DNA from 4 places in the Photobacterium gaetbulicola genome. Region 1 is predicted to be linked to each of the others. Evidence: riboswitches for the same ligand, from Rfam matches in the RefSeq annotation. Region 1 holds a riboswitch; each other region holds the start of a gene.
The links. Region 1 has a riboswitch for lysine ahead of lysC (lysine-sensitive aspartokinase 3). Riboswitches for the same ligand answer to the same signal wherever they lie in the genome.
Positions count from the first base shown of each region.

Region 2: linked by a shared signal. The riboswitch ahead of C9J03_RS03030 (Na+/H+ antiporter NhaC family protein) and the one ahead of lysC (lysine-sensitive aspartokinase 3) in region 1 are both predicted to bind lysine.
Region 3: linked by a shared signal. The riboswitch ahead of C9J03_RS14510 (Na+/H+ antiporter NhaC family protein) and the one ahead of lysC (lysine-sensitive aspartokinase 3) in region 1 are both predicted to bind lysine.
Region 4: linked by a shared signal. The riboswitch ahead of C9J03_RS04045 (Na+/H+ antiporter NhaC family protein) and the one ahead of lysC (lysine-sensitive aspartokinase 3) in region 1 are both predicted to bind lysine.

Region 1 is NZ_PYME01000032.1:53,122-58,141, reverse strand. It holds gene metH (methionine synthase) at 1-388, shown strand, start outside; gene lysC (lysine-sensitive aspartokinase 3) at 468-1,850, opposite strand; lysine riboswitch at 1,960-2,146, opposite strand; gene C9J03_RS22170 (pyridoxal-phosphate-dependent aminotransferase family protein) at 2,401-3,519, shown strand; gene C9J03_RS22165 (PglL family O-oligosaccharyltransferase) at 3,581-5,020, opposite strand, start outside.
Region 2 is NZ_PYME01000003.1:5,268-10,287, reverse strand. It holds gene C9J03_RS03040 (6-phospho-beta-glucosidase) at 1-680, shown strand, start outside; gene C9J03_RS03035 (D-alanine--D-alanine ligase) at 791-1,705, opposite strand; gene C9J03_RS27080 (hypothetical protein) at 1,882-2,016, shown strand; gene C9J03_RS03030 (Na+/H+ antiporter NhaC family protein) at 2,088-3,674, opposite strand; lysine riboswitch at 3,758-3,928, opposite strand; gene C9J03_RS03025 (BCCT family transporter) at 4,115-5,020, shown strand, end outside.
Region 3 is NZ_PYME01000015.1:103,956-108,975, reverse strand. It holds gene C9J03_RS14520 (lytic murein transglycosylase) at 1-522, shown strand, start outside; gene C9J03_RS14515 (H-NS family histone-like protein) at 781-1,176, opposite strand; lysine riboswitch at 1,547-1,730, shown strand; gene C9J03_RS14510 (Na+/H+ antiporter NhaC family protein) at 1,830-3,425, shown strand; gene C9J03_RS14505 (thymidine kinase) at 3,618-4,196, shown strand; gene hisIE (bifunctional phosphoribosyl-AMP cyclohydrolase/phosphoribosyl-ATP diphosphatase HisIE) at 4,285-4,911, opposite strand; gene hisF (imidazole glycerol phosphate synthase subunit HisF) at 4,908-5,020, opposite strand, start outside.
Region 4 is NZ_PYME01000003.1:274,606-279,625, reverse strand. It holds gene C9J03_RS04055 (hypothetical protein) at 1-131, shown strand, start outside; gene C9J03_RS04050 (saccharopine dehydrogenase) at 490-1,554, opposite strand; gene C9J03_RS04045 (Na+/H+ antiporter NhaC family protein) at 1,600-3,093, opposite strand; lysine riboswitch at 3,218-3,395, opposite strand; gene cspE (transcription antiterminator/RNA stability regulator CspE) at 3,865-4,074, opposite strand; gene C9J03_RS04035 (adenosylhomocysteinase) at 4,484-5,020, opposite strand, start outside.

The DNA of each region.
Region 1 (5,020 bases):
AGAAGCCTTTGCCGAGTATCTGCATGAGCAGGTGCGTACGGAGATCTGGGGCTACTCGCCGGATGAGAACTTATCGAATGATGATCTTATCCGTGAGAAATACCAGGGGATCCGTCCTGCGCCAGGGTATCCGGCGTGTCCTGAGCATACCGAGAAAGGCGCGCTGTGGGAGCTATTGCAGGTTGAAGAGACGATTGGTATGTCGCTGACAACCAGTTATGCGATGTGGCCGGGCGCTTCGGTATCGGGCTGGTATTTCTCCCACCCGGACTCGCGCTATTTTGCGATCGCCCAGATCCAGGACGATCAGCGCGACAGCTATGCCGATCGCAAAGGCTGGGAGCAGGCCGAGGCCGAGAAATGGTTGGGCCCGAACCTGCATGGCTAAATGGGGTCACCCTGAACAAAAAAGGCGCTCACTGAGCGCCTTTTTTATTTGCTATCTGCGGGCTCTATCCGCATTGCTGTTACTCGAACAGCCCTTGGTGCAAGACCTTGACCACGTCACGCGACTCTTTGGTTTTGACCAGGAAGCACAAGTTGTGGGTACTGGCACCGAAGCAGATCATGCGCGGGCTGTATTGCTCCAGACGGCTGAATACTTGGGTTGCGGCACCCGGGGCATCGCCGAGCTGGTTGCCAATGAGGGCAACTAAACACAGATCTTGCTCGACTTCCACGCGGCAAAGCTGGCTCAGTTGCTCCATCGCTGCGGCTGGCAGGCTAGGGGCACCACCACCGGTATCGGTTTGGTCGAGGGTCAGTGAAACACTGACTTCCGAAGTGGTGATCAAATCAACCGAGATTTTGTGTTCGGCCAGAATACGGAACACTTCGGACAGGAAGCCGTAGGCATGGAACATATTCAGGCTGGTCAGGGTGACCAGGGTCTGGTTGCAGCGCAGTGCCAGCGCCCGGAATTTCGGCGGCTCGCTGACCTGCTGGCGGATCCAGGTACCACCTTGCTCAGGGGCTTTCGATGAACCGATAAAGACCGGGATCTGTTGGCGGACAGCCGGCAGCAGAGTCGACGGGTGGAGGATCTTGGCTCCGAAGTTTGCCATCTCTGATGCTTCGCTAAAGCTGATTTCGCTGATTGGCTTGGCATTAGCGGTGATGCGCGGGTCTGTTGTATACATGCCCGGTACATCCGTCCAGATCTCCAGAGTTTCTGCGCTGATGGCTTCTGCAACTAGGGCGGCACTGTAATCGCTGCCACCGCGGCCAAGGGTGGTCGTTTCCCCGTCGCTGTTTGAGCCAATGAAGCCTTGAGAAACTATAATGGTATCGCCTTCCAGCAGAGGCTGGAGCTGTGAGTCGGCCAGTTGGCGGATGGTATCAATGTCCGGGATGGCTTTGCCGTACTGGCTGTCGGTACGCATGACAGAGCGAATATCGAAACGCTGGGCTGTCGCCCCCATTTCGTTGAGAATTTGGGTAAATAAGTGCGTCGACAATAGTTCACCATGGGCAACCAACTGATCGGTCAGCTTGGTCGATGGTGACTCCGCGGCTTGCTCGGCGAGGCCTGCCACGTTATTGATGAGTTGTTCTATGTGGCCAGTGACAGTGTCTGGCTGGGCCAGCTTGTCGATAATGTTCTGGTGGATAGAGGTCAGTTTTTGTAGCCGTAGGGAGCGCTGCTCGTTATCGGCAATTCCGTTTGCAAGTTCAACTAGCAGGTTGGTGACGCCGGAACAGGCACTGATCAAAACTACTTTGGCAGCAGCATTTTCCTTGATGATCGTGGCACTTCGGCTCATGGCGGCATGATCGGCTACGCTGGTACCGCCAAATTTCGCTACAGTAATCGGAGGAGGAACAGTAAAGTTATTTTCGACAAAGCTCACGGCGAGTCTCCCAGTAATAAAGAGTATATACGTATTTATCAGGGGGCTCGGGATGGTAGTCCCGACAAAAAAGTCAGGAGAGCAAAAAGGTAAGATGTAAACCGGTACAACAACCAGAAGCTCCCCATCTATCCATTACCATAGTGAATAGATGACAGCCAGAAGGATTCAACCTTCGTAGCCGATACGCCATGCCCCCTGTCATGCCGTATCTCGGCGTTACTCCCCCTCTCCAGACTGCTTCGGGGTGGGGCCCCGCAACCTAGATACCTGGGTAACGCTCCTCTTCTGTCTGCCCCTGAGAAAGCTATTTCTCAGGATGAACAAAAAACGTTCTATATTGAACCGGATTTCCTGGTCTTTTGTCAATTAGATAGAGGTAAATTATGCATAAAATTTGCAAAAAGTTGTCACGAACAGGAGTGGGCGCTATCTGCCCGAGGTCATGGTGATTTGGTATAAGCATAATTAGCATATAGCTGATATAGTCAATCAGTACCTTACAATAACTGATCTACAGTCACGCTTACCGCCAGGGAGGAAAACAACAATGACGATTGGCAGCTTCTATCCACCACAGCGCACTCTGATGGGGCCGGGTCCATCGGATATCTACCCTCAGGTGCTGCAGGCTCTGAGCCGTCCGACCATTGGTCACCTAGACCCATTGTTTATCGGCATGATGGATGAGCTCAAGCAATTGCTGCAATATGCTTTCCAGACGCAAAATACCTTCACCATTGCCGTATCGGCGCCGGGCAGTGCCGGTATGGAGGCCTGTTTTGTCAACTTGGTTGAGCCGGGTGACAAGGTGATAGTCTGCCGCAACGGTGTATTTGGCGATCGGATGCGCGAGAATGTCGAGCGCTGCGGTGGCGTGGCGGTCATGGTCGATAACAACTGGGGTGAACCTGTTGATCCTGCCTTGGTAGCCCAAGCACTCGAGAGCCACCCCGATGCGAAGATCGTGGCCTTTGTCCATGCCGAGACCTCGACCGGGGCATTGAGTGATGCTGAGGCAATTGCCAAGCTGGCCAGAGCCCATGACTGCCTGACCATTGTCGATGCCGTCACATCACTGGGGGGCGTGCCCCTGCTGGTGGACGAATGGCAGCTGGATGCGGTGTACTCCGGTAGCCAGAAATGTTTGTCCTGTGTCCCGGGGCTGTCGCCGTTAACCTTTTCTGAGAAGGCCGTGGCTAAGATCCAGAGCCGCCAGGCACCGGTTCAAAGCTGGTTCCTCGACCAGAGCTTGGTGCTGGGGTACTGGAGCGGTGAAGGCAAGCGAAGCTATCACCATACCGCACCGGTAAACAGCCTGTATGCGTTGCATGAAGCCTTGGTGCTGTTGCAAAACGAGGGCTTGGAGAATGCCTGGCAGCGCCATAAGGATATCCACCTGGAGCTGCGTGAAGGGCTGGAGCAGTTGGGCATTGAATTCGTGGTTGATGAGGCGCATCGACTGCCACAGCTTAATGCGGTCTATATTCCTGACGGTATTGATGATGCCGAGGTGAGGAAAACCCTGTTGGAGCGCTACAACCTGGAAATTGGTGCCGGACTTGGTGCGCTGGCTGGCAAGGCGTGGCGTATTGGTTTGATGGGGTATGCCGCCCGCAGTGAAAATGTCGCGCTGTGCCTACGTGCACTGGAGACCACGCTGAAATAACCGACCTTCGGTGACGGCATGGAGAAATGGCTACCGCGAGGTAGCCATTTTTTGTTGGGCATCAGGGCATTTCCGGCTTGTCCGACTGTGGAGACGCAGCGTCAGGAGATGAAAAGGTACGGCCAGGATAAAGGTACTGGGCCTCATCCAGGATTTGCTCCGCCCGGTTGTGTTGCCCCAGCTGGTAATAAGCCGTGACCAGATTTTGGTACAGCTCAGGACGTGGCCATCGCTTGGCCTTTTGCTGGGCCCAGTTGATGTACTCCTGGATTAGGGTGGGGTTGTCGCTGGCGACCCCAAGCTGCAATTGGGTAAGATGCAAATCCCACTCAAACCGGTTCTGCCATGCCCAAGGGTTATTGACCCGCAACAGATAGTCAACATTGGCGGGGCGGCTGGTTTCGTACTGGGTCAGCTGGGCGCCGGAGTAGAGGGTTGTCGCCATAAAACCGGTGGTGATGAGTGGCAGCGTCAGTACCAGTGCCCGGATCGATAGGATGTAGCGCATGTTTTGCTTGTAGTACTTGGCCGTCAGGTTATCGACCCAGTAAATCAACAAGATGAAGATCACCCAGTGGACCAGAGAGTGGTAGAACGGGTACTCCAGCTGGCTATGCAAGACCAGCGGGAAAAACAGTCCGATCAGAGCCAGCTGTGTCCCTTCCCGGGCTTTCTTGATTTTGAGGAACACCGCGGCCGCTGCTGCCAACAGGGCAAGGAGTGGAATGATACCACCTTCTGCAGCCCAGAGTGCCAGCTCATTATGCGGGTGGGTGAGGGCGGCCATGCCTGCCGGGTTGTCCGGGTTGTCATGGTGCCATTTCGCCGTCTGGGTAATGTAGCTCACCTCAAAGGTGCCGTAGCCGTAGCCGGTTAAGGGCTGGCTGAGGAACATATTAACCGCTTGCGGGATATGCATGGCTCGGGCACTGACCAAGCTCAGGCGGTTCTCCTGAGGCGACCACCCCGTGGTGCTATTGATATGCCATGACAGGCTAAGCCCGAGCGTAATCATCAGCAGCCACATCCGCCACTGGGCTTTGGCGGCAAAGTGGCGCAGGTATGGGAGCAGCAGCAGGGTACCGACGGTGGCTCCGAGCCAGCCGGTGCGGGAGCTTAGCACCACCAGTAATGGCAGGGTAATGACAGGGGTCAGTAGTAAGAAACATTGCTGCCAGCTCCACTTGCCCCGGTACATGGGAATACGGGCAAGAAGGTAGCCGGACAGCACTAAGCCGGTAGCCAAAAAGCTAGCCATGACATTGGGCTGCTGGAAAATCCCGTAAGGCCGGTTGGCCAACGTGTCGTAGCCCATCGGGTTACCCGGCTCCAGTAGCATGAACTGCACCCAGCCGAGGATGGCTTGAAGCCATACCGCAGCAAGGACAAACCACAGCATGCGCTGGCGCTGCTTGTGGTTGAAGGAGAATTGCTGCAAGCCGACAAAAAACAGCAAACCAGCCCACAGGCCCAGCAGCCGTGGCAAGCTCTGGCCGATGTC
Region 2 (5,020 bases), on a different contig from region 1:
CAGAAGATGTCTTCACGGCCATGCAAAAAGATCGCGAAAACCTGTTCTTCATTGATGTCCAGTCACGCGGCTACTACCCGTCATACGCCCAAAAGGTGTTTGATGAGAAAGGCGTGAAGCTGGATATCCACGAAGAAGACTTCGAGATTTTGAAAAATACCGTCGACTTCATCTCATTTAGCTACTACGCCTCTCGCTGTGCGTCTGCTGATATGAATGAGGGCAACACCAGTGCGGCGAATGTGGTGAAGTCGATTAAAAACCCGCATTTGGAAGCCAGTGACTGGGGATGGGTTATTGACCCGCTAGGCCTACGTATCACTATGAATTCGCTGTATGACCGTTACCAAAAGCCATTGTTCTTGGTTGAAAATGGTTTGGGCGCCAAAGACACCATCGATGAGAGCGGTGAGATCAATGATGATTACCGTATCGATTACCTGCGCTCTCATGTTGAAGCGATGAAGGATGCAATTGCCGACGGTGTACCTTTGATGGGTTATACGCCATGGGGCTGTATTGACCTAGTGGCGGCGTCGACGGGTGAAATGAGCAAGCGTTATGGCTTTATCTATGTTGATCGCGATAACGAAGGCAACGGTAGTTTGGATCGGACCCCCAAGAAATCCTTCTACTGGTATAAGAAAGTCATTGCGAGCAATGGCGAAGATCTAGCTTAAAACTGAACGGGTTTAACGCCGTTTAGGTTAGATGTGTTCTGTTGTCTGAGGGGAAAACTCTGACAGTTTGCCGGTAAGGCCCACTCTGCTCTTACCGGCTTTTTTGTATATTATTTCACAACATCAAAGGTTGCACTTTCGAGCAACGCAGCGATGGTGTCTTCGAAGCTCATGCCGGCTTCTTTGGCTGCCATCGGGAAGACACTGCGGGTGGTCATTCCCGGCACCGTATTCATTTCGATTAGCCAGATCTTTCCTTCGTTATCGAGGAATGTATCAACTCGTCCCCACCCTCGACAGCCTAGGGTTTTGTAGGCTGTAAGCGCAGCTTCCTGCATGGCTTTTTCTTGTTCTGCCGTTAAGTCTGATGGGCAGTGGTAGGTTGCACTTTGATCACCGAATTTGGCATTCCAGTCAAAGAAACTATCTGATTTGATTTGCACAACCGGCAGGGGCTTGCCATCAAGGATGGCGCAGGTGTATTCACGGCCGGTGATGAACTGTTCGACGAGGATGTCATCGTCGTATTCAAAGGCATCAACCAGGGCATTGAACAGTTCTTCCGGAGAGGAAGCTTTAGACACGCCGATACTGCAGCCTTGGTTCAGTGGTTTGACAACTACCGGGTAGGCAAGGTCGGCCAGTGTCGTTTTGATGGTATCGGTTGGCGTGTGTTTGCTGACCTTGATCCAGTCTGCCGTCGGGAGGCCATTAGAGCGCCAAACTTCTTTGGTCTTTAGTTTGTTGAGGGAGATAGACGAAGCCAATAGGCCACTGCCGGTATAGGGAATCTTGAGTAGATCCAGTAACGCTTGGATATGTCCGCTTTCTCCCATCCCGCCGTGAAGGGCAATGAAAACCTTGTCGAGGTTGAAGAAGCCCTGCAAGGTGATGTCTATGTGTCGAGGATCGATCTTGATAGCCTCATGGCCCAATGACTCAACGGCATCGGCAATGCAATTGCCAGACTTTAATGAGACTTCGCGTTCGCTAGACTCACCCCCATATAATATTCCGATTCTCATGGTGTTGTTCCGATTAAGCTTTACTGTGGAAAGTCGTCAAAGAAAGATCGAGCAATTGCATGCTCGTAAGTGATTGTATAAAAATAAATTTTTAAGTCGCAGATTGCTTGATATTAAATCATGCGTATAGTGCGCGGTGGCTTATTGTAATGATTTGTTATAGAGGGGGAAATTGTATGCCCAATAAATTTGACATTGTGCATAACTTTTCCTTCATGGCAGAGCGTGATGGCTCTTTTTTGACCTGTGGATCGGGCACCGATGTGGCAGGGGGGATGTTGTTACGACTCTCTTTTGGCGAACAAGCTTAGTCATTCAGCAATATCATATAAAAAAAGAGCAAGGCCATGGCCTTGCTCTGAGGTGGGACTGTCGGTGTGCTTTAGCTCGTTATAGGTTCGGCAGCCATAATAGGTTTGCTCTTGCGTACGGCAAAGGCGCAGAATGCCAAGAACCACAGGCCGCTCACTGCCACACCCGCCCATGCCGAGTGGGTGTAGCCAATGGCGAGGTAACCCAGTAGGGCACCGAAAGCAACCGAACAGGCGTATGGTAGCTGGGTCATAACATGGTCCATATGGTGGCAGCCGGCACCGGTTGCCGACAGAATACTGGTGCTGGAAATTGGTGAGCTGTGATCGCCAAATACCGCACCGGCCAGTACCGCCGATAGCATTGGAAGCAGTAGTGCGATGTCGCTGGCAGCCGCAATGTCACCGGCTAGCGGTAGCATGATGCCGAACGTGCCCCAACTGGTGCCGGTCGCAAAGGCCATGGCACAAGATAGCAGGAAGACAACGGCAGGCAGTAGCTCAACCGGCAGGTTGCCGTTAGACATTGAAGCTAGGTAGATGCCGGTTTGCATATCGCGTACAACCGCACCAATCGTCCAAGCAAAGAACAGGATGATAATCGCAGGCATCATGGCTGAAATGCCTTGCGGGGCTGCTTTCATCCAGCTGCCTGCATCTAGCTTCAGACGCAGGGCAAGAGCGATAGACACCACCAAGCTGCAGATCGCACCGTATACTAGCGATGAGCCGACATCGGTGTTCTCAAACGAGCCAATCACGCTGAAGGCTTCGCCATTGGCAGCCAGTACATCGGCACCTGACTGTACCATGAAAAAGACGGTAGCCATCGTCAGGGTCAGGATAGGCAATACCATATCGATCATACCGCCCTTGGCCGACTCCGGCGCTTCAACGTCCAGACCCGCTGGTTTGCCTTTCGATTCATCCCATAGCTTGCCTTCAAGCGCCCACTTCTCATGCTTGCGCATTGGGCCGATATCGAGCTGGAATGCGATCACACACAGCACCATCACCAGCGTGAACACGGCGTAGAGATTCATCGGCATCATCTCAACAAATGCCGATATTGGGCTCTGATCGGTCACGCCATGCGCCACCATGATGCCGCCAACGAGGGCGATGATGTAGGCGCCCCATGATGAGATAGGCATCAGTACACAAACCGGAGCTGCAGTGGAGTCCAGCAGGTAGGCCAATTTCGCGCGTGAGATATTGAAGCGGTCGGTAACCGGACGGCAGATAGCACCTACTGACAGGCTGTGGAAGAAGTCGTCGATAAAGAAGATGAAGACCATCAGGCCGGTGAGAGATTTGGCACTGCGGCGATCCTTACAACGCACCGCTGCCCAGTCGGCAAAGGCCTGCGTTGCACCGGAAACACTCATCAGACTGATCAGTGCGCCAAGCAGCAGCATGAAGATGATCATATTGACGTTATCGCTGTTCATCGCGCCGTCGACCCACACAATGGCCAGCACTTTTCCAACCAGGTACTGCATTGACTCCAGCGGAGAATATTGATTTAGCATCATTGCACCGGCAAAGATACCCGCTCCGAGGGAGAGCAAAACCCGCCTGGTGGTGACCGCAAGGATAACAGCCAGCATGGCAGGGACAACGGACATTAGCGAGTCCGAGAAATCGACAAGGTTCATGATCTCATCACACCTATAAGTTTCAGGTGGAGATCTACCAAAAGGAAGTGTAACTAAGACGCAGAAAAAGAAGACTCGTTACCCCTTCAGGTAGCGCTCCATAGGTAAATACTATGGCAGTTCTGTGCCTATTCGACACAGACCCAGCGACTGAGTTGATAGCTGCAGTCACTTCGGCGCTGACTCCTTTCTCCGGCTTCACAGGTATCACCCTCTGCTCGGTTACTCTTAGGCAGCGCGCCTCTACTGATTTAGGGTTTATCACCGTTAATCCTACTGGATTTGGGCAATAAGTCTAACATTATATACGGCTGAATAATTATGTCAGCTAATAATCAGCTTTTTTCATCTCTACCATTAGAATCTTGGTTTGAAGCGTTGGCCCTTTCCTCGGATTATCCAATTTACCCATTGCTGGGTTTTAACTTTAAGGAGCTAACGTGTTTTCTCGCAAACACTTTGAGTTGATTGATAAACCAACGTTCTTCGGGGCGTTGGGGATGTTGATCTCGGTTGTGGTACCTTTGCTGCTGTTTCCGGCGCAAGGGGCGGAATGGATTGCAATTGCCAAAACTTTTATGACCGATAAGCTCGGTTTTCTGTATCTGGCACTTGGTGTCGGTGCATTTTTCTTTATGATCTATATCGTTTTTTCCGATATCGGACAAATCAAGCTCGGGGACCCCGATGAGCAGCCGGAGTTCACGACGGCATCGTGGGCGGCCATGCTGTTCTGTGGCGGGATCGGCGCCAGTATTCTTTACTGGGGGACGATAGAGTGGGCGTATTACTATCAGGCCCCCCCGTTCCAGTTAGAACCTGGCAGTGAAGAGGCGGTTCGCTGGGCGGCAACCTATGGCTTGTTCCACTGGGGGCCGATTGCATGGTCTATCTATTTGGTGCCAGCGCTGCCGATTGCCTATTTCTTCTATGTCCGCAAGCAGCCTGTGCTGAAGGTATCGGCAGCCTTGATGCCGGTGATCGGCGAAGCCCGCAGCTATGGCTGGCTGGGTAAAGTTATCGATGTGCTGTTTATCTTTGGCTTGCTCGGTGGCGGCGCCACGACACTGGGCCTAGCTGCCCCGTTGATCACCGAAGGGGCCAACTACCTGTTTGGCGTACCGAAAGATACCGTTACTCAAATTATCGTATTGATGCTCTGTACCGCGATCTTTGCTTACTCAGCCTATGCCGGTATGGAGAAGGGCATTAAGTTACTGAGTAATATCAACTTCTGGGGTGCTTTGGGGCTGTTGGCCTTCATTTTAGTGGCCGGGCCGACGATTTTCATGCTGGAAACTGGCTTGGATTCATTGGGCCGTATGTTGTCGAATTTCTTTGTCATG
Region 3 (5,020 bases), on a different contig from region 1:
TTTTTCCGTGGGCAGGTAATGGCTGCATTGGAAATATTGGATGCCGGTCATATTAGCCCTGAAGATATGAAAGGATCTTGGGCGGGAGCTATGGGGCAGCCACAGTTTATGCCAACCTCATTCCTGTCGTATGCTGTCGATGGCAACAATGACGGTAGGATTGATATTTGGCAGACAGAGGCTGATGTTTTTGCTTCTGCGGCGAATTATTTGAATAAAGCCGGTTGGGATGATCAATATACCTGGGGCCGGCAAGTTTCAGCCCCCGCTTCAATTGATGCGTCATTGCTTGGTGTAGAAATGAGCAAAGCCCGTAGTTTGGCAGAATGGCAGCAGTTAGGTGTTCGGCGTCTCAACGGCAAGGCGCTTCCTAGTGTTGAAATAGATGCCTGGCTTATTCAACCTGATGATAAACAAGGTCGTGCCTATTTGATTTACGGTAATTATCAGTCGTTGCTCAAGTGGAACCGTTCGCATTATTTCGCCTTGGCCGTAAGCCATTTGGCTGATCAAATACGCTGATCCCCAAACATGAAAAAAACCAGACTAATAAGTCTGGTTTTTTGTGCTCTGGAGAAAGTCATGTGCTGGCTTATTGGTTTGGCGTGAAATTAAATTAACCGTTAGCTATGGGGGGTAAGTAAGGCACTCGGAGGTGCTGATTGTTACTTGTTGTTTAAAATCAACTACTTGTCCGCTTGATTGCTGTGCTGGCTGTTTATATAAAAAAACCCGGCTAGGCCGGGTTTTTTCGATAATTAGCAAAGAATATTCGAAATATTAAATTTCAAAATCTTCTAGAGACTTGCCTTCGTCCAGAGCTTTTTTTAGTGCGCTTGGAGTACGGCCTTGGCCAGTCCAAGTTTTCTCTTCACCATTTTCATCGATGAAACGGTATTTCGCTGGACGCTGTGCACGCTTTGCTTTTGGTGCTTTATTTAGCGTGGCTAGAAGTTCTTCAGGGTCAATACCATCAGCAAGAAGCATTTCACGGTATTGGGCTAGTTTCTCTGTACGTTCTTTTTCTTTAGCTAGCTCTTCAGCTTCTGCTTCCTCACGCTCAGAAACAACAGTTTGAAGTTTTTCTAGCGCTTCCTGTAGTTGTTCAAGAGAATATTCGCGAGAAAGTGCGCGAAGGCTGCGAAGGTTAAGTAGCGCTTTCATTGCATCAGACATTTTTTATTTCCTGTAGGCCTAAAACTATAAATTAATAATAGCAGTGACGATTCAATAATTGCAATAATAATACTTTTAATACAGTGATGCCAAATAAAAAATGAAGGGTTCATTTAATTTTTTGTCATTTATCAGGTTCATTTCTCATTTGTAATAAATTGTAATGGTCAAGATAAGTAAATATTCTTATCCAAAATCTACGGGGGCTGTTAAATATTTGCCATCAATTTCATATGTGGAAGGTATAATAATTTGCTATTAAGTGGATGATTTTTGTACTTCCAGGCAAGACTATTCACTATTTTTGTGATTTTTTTCATCCTAACTTATTGCATTTGGATATCTATTCCGTAGAATTGACCATACCTAGACTAAGGGTAGAGGCGCATCGTCTATTAGTAGTAAATCTTAGGGTGATTCCGATGAGGGTTTGCGAAAGGAGCCGATGCCGAAGTAAGTATGGACTATCAAGCCTGCTTGCTGGGGTTGTCACCGAACAGGGGCAACACTGCCATAGTATATAATTACATTAACTATGGAGCGCTACTGTGGAGTCGGAAAAGGGTAACTTCTCTTCCTAATGCTCTTCTACACACGACAAGATGTCGTGTTAAGCAGTAGATCTCCAACCAGGATCGGTTGTAGTCGAGATCATGAATATTGTAGATTTTTCACATTCTGCCATGTCGTTGTTGCCTCCTTTGGTTGCGCTGGGCTTGGCTATCCTAACTCGTCGTGTTTTAGTTTCTTTGGGTGTCGGTGTCCTGTTGGGCGCATTCCTGCTGACAGATTTCTCTGTCGGTGGTACGGCCAGCTATATCGGTACCACGGTTGAAGGGCTGTTTATTGAAGACGGTGCCATCAACAGCTGGAACATGAGTATTGTTGCTTTCCTTATTTTGCTGGGTATGACCACGGCCTTGCTGACACTTTCTGGCGGTACTCGTGCGTTTGCTGAATGGGCCCAGACGAAAATCAAGAGCAAGCGCGGTGCTAAACTGCTGGCTGCCTTCTTAGGCGTATTTATCTTTGTTGATGACTATTTCAATAGTTTGGCGGTTGGCTCGATTTCTCGCCCGGTGACTGATCGTTTCTATGTCTCCCGTGCCAAGTTGGCTTATATTCTAGATTCAACTGCCGCACCAATGTGTGTGTTGATGCCGGCTTCTAGCTGGGGTGCATATATCATTACCTTGATCGGCGGTATCTTGGTGTCGCACGGGGTGACGGAATACTCGCCGCTAGGCGCATTTATGCAGCTGGCACCGATGAACTTTTATGCGGTATTCGCTCTGTTGATGGTGTTTGTCGTGGCTTGGTTCCAAATTGATGTGGGCCCGATGAAAAAGCATGAACTGGAAGCGAGTCACTGCCGTGGTTTCGACGAGGGTGATGTAGACAGCCGTGCCAAGGATCTCAACGACGAACTGGAAATTGAAGAAAGCAAGAATGGTCGTGTTGCCGATCTGGTAATGCCAATCGTAACCCTGATTGTGGCAACGTTCTTCTTTATGCTGTTTACCGGCTATCAGGCGCTGGCAGCGGATGGTCTCGCGTTTAGCGTTCTGGGTGCGTTCGAGAATACCGATGTCGGTATGTCTCTGGTATACGGTGGCCTGGTTGGTTTGGCTGCTGCACTTATCCCTGTTTTCCGCCAGCGCATTCCAATGGCAGATGTGGCCTCTACGCTGTGGATTGGGGCCAAGTCGATGTTTGGCGCGATCTTGATCCTGTTGTTTGCTTGGAGCATCGGCTCGGTGATCAGTGACATGGCGACGGGTAAATACCTATCGACCTTGGTTGAGGGTAGCATTAATCCAATGATGCTGCCGGCGATTCTTTTCTTGCTAGCAGGCCTGATGGCATTCTCGACCGGTACGTCGTGGGGGACGTTCGGTATTATGTTGCCGATTGCCGGTGATCTGGCTGCTGCCACCGACATTATGCTGATGTTGCCGATGCTTGGCGCGGTATTGGCCGGTTCGGTATTTGGTGATCACTGCTCGCCAATTTCCGATACGACTATCCTGTCGTCAACCGGTGCTCGCTGCCACCACATTGATCACGTATCAACGCAGCTGCCTTATGCACTGTCTGTGGCTGTGGTATCGACCGTTGGTTTCCTGGTACTGGGCTTTACTGGCTCTCTCGCGGTTTCGTTCATGACGGCAACTTTCGCCTTTGCCCTGGCTTGTATCGCCCTGTACTGGCTTGCACGCCGTCCTCAGGAAGCGGCTGCGAACGCTTAATGCTGATAGCATGCTGATGAAAAAGCCTGTATTTGATACAGGCTTTTTTATTTTTGCTCGTTAGTCCAAATTTCTTTGATTTAATCTCAATTGGTCATAAAGAAGGTGAGCTTGCGCCTTTCAATCTGAAGGGCTTTTCTGTAGCATCTCGGCTGATTTTTTACGCACCAATCGTATTACTAGGGAAGCTTAATGGCCCAGATGTATTTCTATTACTCGGCAATGAATGCGGGTAAGTCGACAACATTATTGCAGTCATCTTTTAATTACCGCGAGCGCGGCATGACGCCGGTGATTTTCACCGCTGCAATTGATGACCGTTACGGTAAAGGCAAGGTCAGTTCGCGAATTGGTTTGCAGGAAGATGCTGAGCTGTTCAGTACCAGCGATGATCTGTATGCTCGTCTGCAGGATATGAATGCGACCAAGAAAGTTGACTGTGTGCTGATTGATGAATGCCAATTCTTGACCAAAGTGCAGGTGTACCAATTAACCGAAGTCGTCGACAAGCTGAATATTCCGGTGCTTTGCTATGGCTTGCGCAGTGACTTTCGTGGTGAGCTGTTTGAAGGCAGCCGTTATTTGCTCGCGTGGGCAGATAAATTGGTAGAATTGAAAACTATTTGCCATTGTGGTCGTAAAGCCAATATGGTGATCCGTCAAGATGCCAGCGGCAAGGCGATTGCTGACGGCGACCAGGTCGAAATCGGCGGCAATGACCGCTATGTTTCGGTGTGCCGCAAGCACTATAAAGAGGCGCTTGGCCGTTAGTAAGTTGCTGATTCCTAGCGTATATGGTTCGATAAGCAACAAAGCCCAGATCACTCTGGGCTTTGTTTTATCGGGGGTACTGTTTCGGCTATTTGTGGCGCTCTTGCAACTTGGCGGTGACATCCGACAGGGACATCCCCTGATCTTGCAGCAGTACCAGTAAGTGGTAGATCAGATCGGCTGACTCACAGACTAACTCCGCCTTGTCACCCGACGTTGCCGCAAGCGCGACTTCAACCCCTTCTTCGCCCACCTTCTGCGAAATCCGCTTGGTCCCACGGGCATACAGGCTGGCAGTGTAGGACGACTCAGGATCGGCACCTTTACGAGCAGCCAAGACCTGCTCAAGTTGATGAAGGAACACCAGAGCAGGCTGCTCGACTTGTCCTTCTTCGGCAGTGTCATTGTCAAAACAGGTGGTGGTACCCAGGTGGCAGGTCGGGCCGATAGGGTCGACTTTCACCAACAGGGTGTCCTGATCGCAATCGAGCTTGATGCTTTTTAGCTGCAGCACGTTGCCCGAGGTCTCGCCCTTGGTCCACAAGCGCGCTTTGGTCCGAGACCAAAAAGTGACTTGCTTTGTCTCAAGGGTTTTACTCAGAGCTTCATCATTCATGTAGCCGAGCATCAGTACTTGACCACTGTTATTGTCCTGGACAATTGCCGGCACCAGTCCGTCTACTTTGTCCCAATTGATACTGTTTGCTAGGCTCATAGTCGGATCTCCACATCTTGTTGTTTCAGGTATTGCTTGAGTTCACCGATATTGATGATTTGTTTGTGGAACACCGACGCGGCGAGGGCGCCGTCGACATTCGCTTGCT
Region 4 (5,020 bases), on a different contig from region 1:
GAACCCCATTTGAAACTATTGAAGTTCCAACAAAAAATGATGGTTGTGTTATGTATATTGGGTCGTCAATTATAGAGCAATTTACTAATGAGATGCTGCCCGCGTCTGGGGTTCCATATGAGTTGTATTAGCACTTGTAAGTTGATTGACTTTATTTGATGTGTTGTTTGTGATGATCATCATTTAACGTAAATAAAAAATAGCCACCTTTATATGAAGGTGGCTTTCCAGTGCTTTAGATAGCATAGAACTGAAATAACAAACTTATCTACCTTTTGAGCCTGTCACGGTGGATTGCGATTAGCTAAAGTTATTCATCACTTCCTAAATTAGCAAAAGCCCTGACACAGAATTGTCCAAAAATGTGTCACGTGGTAAAGCTTATTCGCATAGGTCACACCATTAAGACTTCGATTCATTGGTATAAAAAAGGGACCTAACAAACGTAGATCCCCTTCTCTCATTGGCCTAGGCAAATCGCCGCGATGTTTACTTTACAATGTTCTGCGCCGTCGCGTAGAAATCACGTGCCCTTGCCCAGACGCCGTTGGGATCTTCACTTTTGCACAGAGTCAGAAGATGCGGCAGCAGCTGACCGGCGAAATCTTCGCTGCTTTCTTTCGGCAGTACTGTCGGTAGGTGGTCGACCGCCTGCACATATAACCCGCTGACCTCCGACTCAATAATCGGCTTCGCCAACTTGGTGCTTTGGCTGTAGATGCGGATTGGGTTATCCGGGTTGTTCGGATCGCAGCTGACATCGCTGACCATGCTCAGGCGTGGGTTCTCACCTAGGCTTTCCTTGGTGATGAACGGAGGCGTGCCTTCTGCTAGGTAAGCACAGTTAACCAAGATGTCGTAATCATTGATTGCGGTGAACGGGCCGCCAGCTTTGGTTTCTTCAATATCCCAGCCGTCGGCATCGATACCCAGCTCGGCAAACAAGTCCAGCGCGCCACGGCCACAGCGGCCAAACTGACCGATAACCAATACCTTAGGCATCTCTGATAGTGTCGCAACCTGCTCGCGCAGTACCGCTAGGTAATGGTCGCGATCAGGGTAGCTGCCCACCGAGCCGAACACGTCTTTACAGTGTAAATGGTGGATATAACCCGATAGACCAATCGCTGCGCCAACGTAGCCAGCCCAGTAACCAAAGGCACAAACACGCTTGCCCATTTCGTCCTGGAGGAATTCCAAGTCAAGGATTTGGCCGCCACCGGCATTGAAGCGCGACAGGATCTGCACCGCTTCATCCTGCCCCTTGAAGGCATGGGCAAAATAAATGTGCTGGTGCTTAAGCGGGAAATCGTCTTCAGCCAGTTCTTTCAAACCCAAGATATAGGCGTGCTCCGGAGCGTCAGTCCAGCTATGGCCTGCCGCCAGCTCACAGCCCACATCGACATAGGCCTGATCAGGAAAAATGCGAGTATCGCTGCGCTCGACGATCACTTGGGCACCCGCATCAATCAGGGCTTTGGCTCCGGTAGGTGTCAATGCGGTGCGGTGCTCACCCACTTTTACTTCATCTCTTAGCCAAAATAGTGTGTTCATTTTCAATCCTTTTTTTAAACGGTAGCTCGTAATAGCAATCGCTATTTAAGCGGTAACTGGGCTGGCTGCGGCCTGACGGCGCACCATCAACACAATCAGTGCAACTTGCAATACGGCGGCCAATACAATGGTGTACGGGCTACGAGTGATTTCGGCAACCATGAAGCCGATGCTGGCGGTCACGCCAGTCAAAATAGCGTACGGGAACTGAGTACGGACATGGGAAACATGATCACATCCGGTCGACATCGAGCTGAGGATCGTGGTGTCGGAAATCGGTGATGAGTGATCCCCCAGCATGCCGCCACTTAGCGCGGCACCAATACAAATCAGCGGGTCGGCGCCCAGTGCACTGGCAACCGGTACCGCAATCGGGATCAGGATGGCGAAGGTACCCCACGACGAACCTGTTGCCACCGAGATAAAACTGCCGATAATGAAAATCAATGCAGGCAGCATGAACACCGGCAAGCGGTCATTCATCACCTGGCTAATATAGTCCCCAGTCCCCAGTGATTTACAGATATCACCCAAGGTCCATGCCAATAGCAAGATAACCAAAATTAGCATGATCCGCTGCATTCCCGACACAAAAGTGTTGAAGGCTGTCGAGGCGGTCATAGTTTTGGTGTAGGCGTAATAGGCAATCGCCGTTACCGAGGCAATCAGATAGCTGGTACCCAGCGATGCACGGATCACAGGGCCATTGATGGCGCCATGCAAGTGGTAATTATAGGTGAACAGCGCGATTAGCGAGCCAAACAGTACCGCCAGTGGCAATACAATCAGTGAGATACGGCCTGATTTCACCTGCTGGTCATCCGCAGATTGCACGCTCACCTCAGCCTGCTGGCGGGCTTGCTGCTCGGCTTCGGCCATTGGCCCCCAGTCTTTTTTTAGCACCGCATAGACAGGCACACTGAACAGTGCCAGCAAGGCATAGAGCTGGTAAGGGATCACCTGAAGGAAAGTCGCAAAACCATCGACCGGCTGGCCCATGTTATCGAACGCGTTCTCAATCAGACCCTGCGAGTAAACACCCCAGCTAATAATCGGGATCAGCACACAAATCGGTGACGAGGTCGAGTCGATGATGAAGGCCAGTTTCTCCTTGCTCAGCTTGAGCTTGTTGTAGATTGGCGAGAACATCGGGCCGAGGATCAGCGAGTTGCCCGAGTCGGTAAAAAACACCCCGATCCCGGTTGCCCAGGTCGCAAGCTGGGCTTTCAATGGTGATGACACATAACGGGTCGCCATGGTCGAAAATGCAGCCATGCCACCGCTTTGCTCGACCAGGTAGATAAAGCCAGAAATGATAGTAATAACAATAATGATCTGTGCGTTGCTGCCCGATGCGAGCTGAGTGAACGGCCCATCAGACAAGAACATCAACGCAGTATCGACAGGGTGGCCCTTGGTTAAGATCAGCATGCCGCTGATCACTGCAACGCCCAGAGCCAAAACAACATGCCGAGTGGTAAAGGCGAGTATCAGCGCCAGCACCGCGGGTACGATGGACAATAATCCGTAATCAGCCATTCGTAGACTTCTCCTAATAAACAACATCAATAAAGTGTGAGTATGTAGAGGAGGGGCGTAAGGAGTACGCGAGCGACAAAGGCTGTACGAAATCGGTAGGTGAACTTACCTGTTCGAAAACAAATATTGCTGTAGCTCTCCATCCGGGCAGGGCCCGAGATGACAGTGCTGCTCCTATTAAGAACAACCCCAGCAGCTTGGCTGACGACCAAAACCACTTCGGCATTGACTCCTTTCGCTTAGCTTCACCGGCTGTCGACCTTCACTAAACTACTGTTAGGCAATGCGCCTCTACGTTGCAGGCAGTGAATAACCACCCGCTCTATATTGAATAAAACACAAAAACAGATAATCCAAATCAACTTGACGTCATAGCGTGACGAAGATCACATAATATATTTCATTAAACACTTATTTAACAAAACTTTGCACTGCCGACTACCAATCTTGCAGCAACAATAACCACATGGGCTGTTTTTTGCTTTCAAGTCGCAAATATCATGTCAGTATTTATCTGAAGTCGTCTTAGCGTTGCCGGATTTGAGCTAAAGGAGCCTGCGTGGAAATCAAAGTAAAGGTGAAACAGCGGAGGAAAAGGTTGCATATTTACCCATCTCCATCCTACCTTCCTCAAATAAAAAAGAGGTATAAGAGATGTTCAGGGATCAGAGATACCCAAGTTACCTCAAGGTGCAGGAAGTACCTTGGGTATATAGCAGATACAAAAAATGCTGGCCTAGGCCAGCATTTTCTTAAAATAAGTTCAATGACTTATAGAGTAACTACGTTTGCAGCTTGAGGACCTTTCTGGCCTTGCTCTACGTCAAAAGAAACTTTCTGACCTTCAGAAAGAGTCTTGAAACCTTCAGAAGCGATTGCGCGGAAGTGTACGAATACGTCTGCACCGCCGTTCTCTTGAGTGATGAAACCGAAACCTTTTTCTTCGTTAAACCACTTAACGATACCAGTAGACTTAGACATGTGTTGTCCCTTATGTAAATTCATTTAAATCGCTATCAACAGCGATCAGTAACAATTGAATTATTAATGTGACGATAAATATAAGGGAAACAGTTAGATACAGCACGAAAACGTAGAAGTATCAGATGGTTTAACTTGTACTTGATGTTGCATTAAATAACTCTTCTCTATTTGAGCCCGCACATCATAACAGCTGGGCAAAAATTATGCAGTGAAATTTTGACAAATCTTAAAAAAAATTTTGGGGACACTAACAATCCGTTCAGCAACTCAAGCACACCACCATAGTATCTCCCCCCTCATCAATGGCTAAAACGAGAAAAAAAACCGGCTATCGTCGCGCTCATGAGGTTGGACAGGGTGACGGCAAAAATACCTCGGGCGCAGCATACCCGAGGTGGTTGCAAAGTTAGTGGTTAATCCAGTGTTTCACAGCAAGTTCAGCAACTTGCATTTCGATATCGAAAGGGACCGGTTGAGGAATATTCTGCAGCGAGTCCCGGTTAAGGGCGATACGCTCTAAACTGAGCGACTGCAATGCCAGGCCGAGATCCATAATTTCTATCGGGTTTCCGTCACCCGCCGATAGGTTAACAAGGTTGGCATCCGACAGGACGAACAGCTGCTTTTCTTCAAGTTGGTAAGCCGTTACATGAGGACGGATCTTATCCTGGCTTTGGCTCACCGCAGCCAAATCCGCAAGGTTGATTTCACGCTGGAAATGCCCCGCATTGGCGATAATCGTATTGTCGCGCATCAATTCGAAGTGCTCCTTACGCAGCACGTTGTCACGGCCAGTAATGGTGACGACCATGTCGGCATCCGGCAAAGCCTCTTCCAAGGTTGAGGTGTAGAAGCCTTCCATATGCGCTTCAAGCAATGTCAGTGGGTTGGACTCAACGACGGTAACATGGGCCCCCATACCTCGCAGGCGCTGCGCCGTACC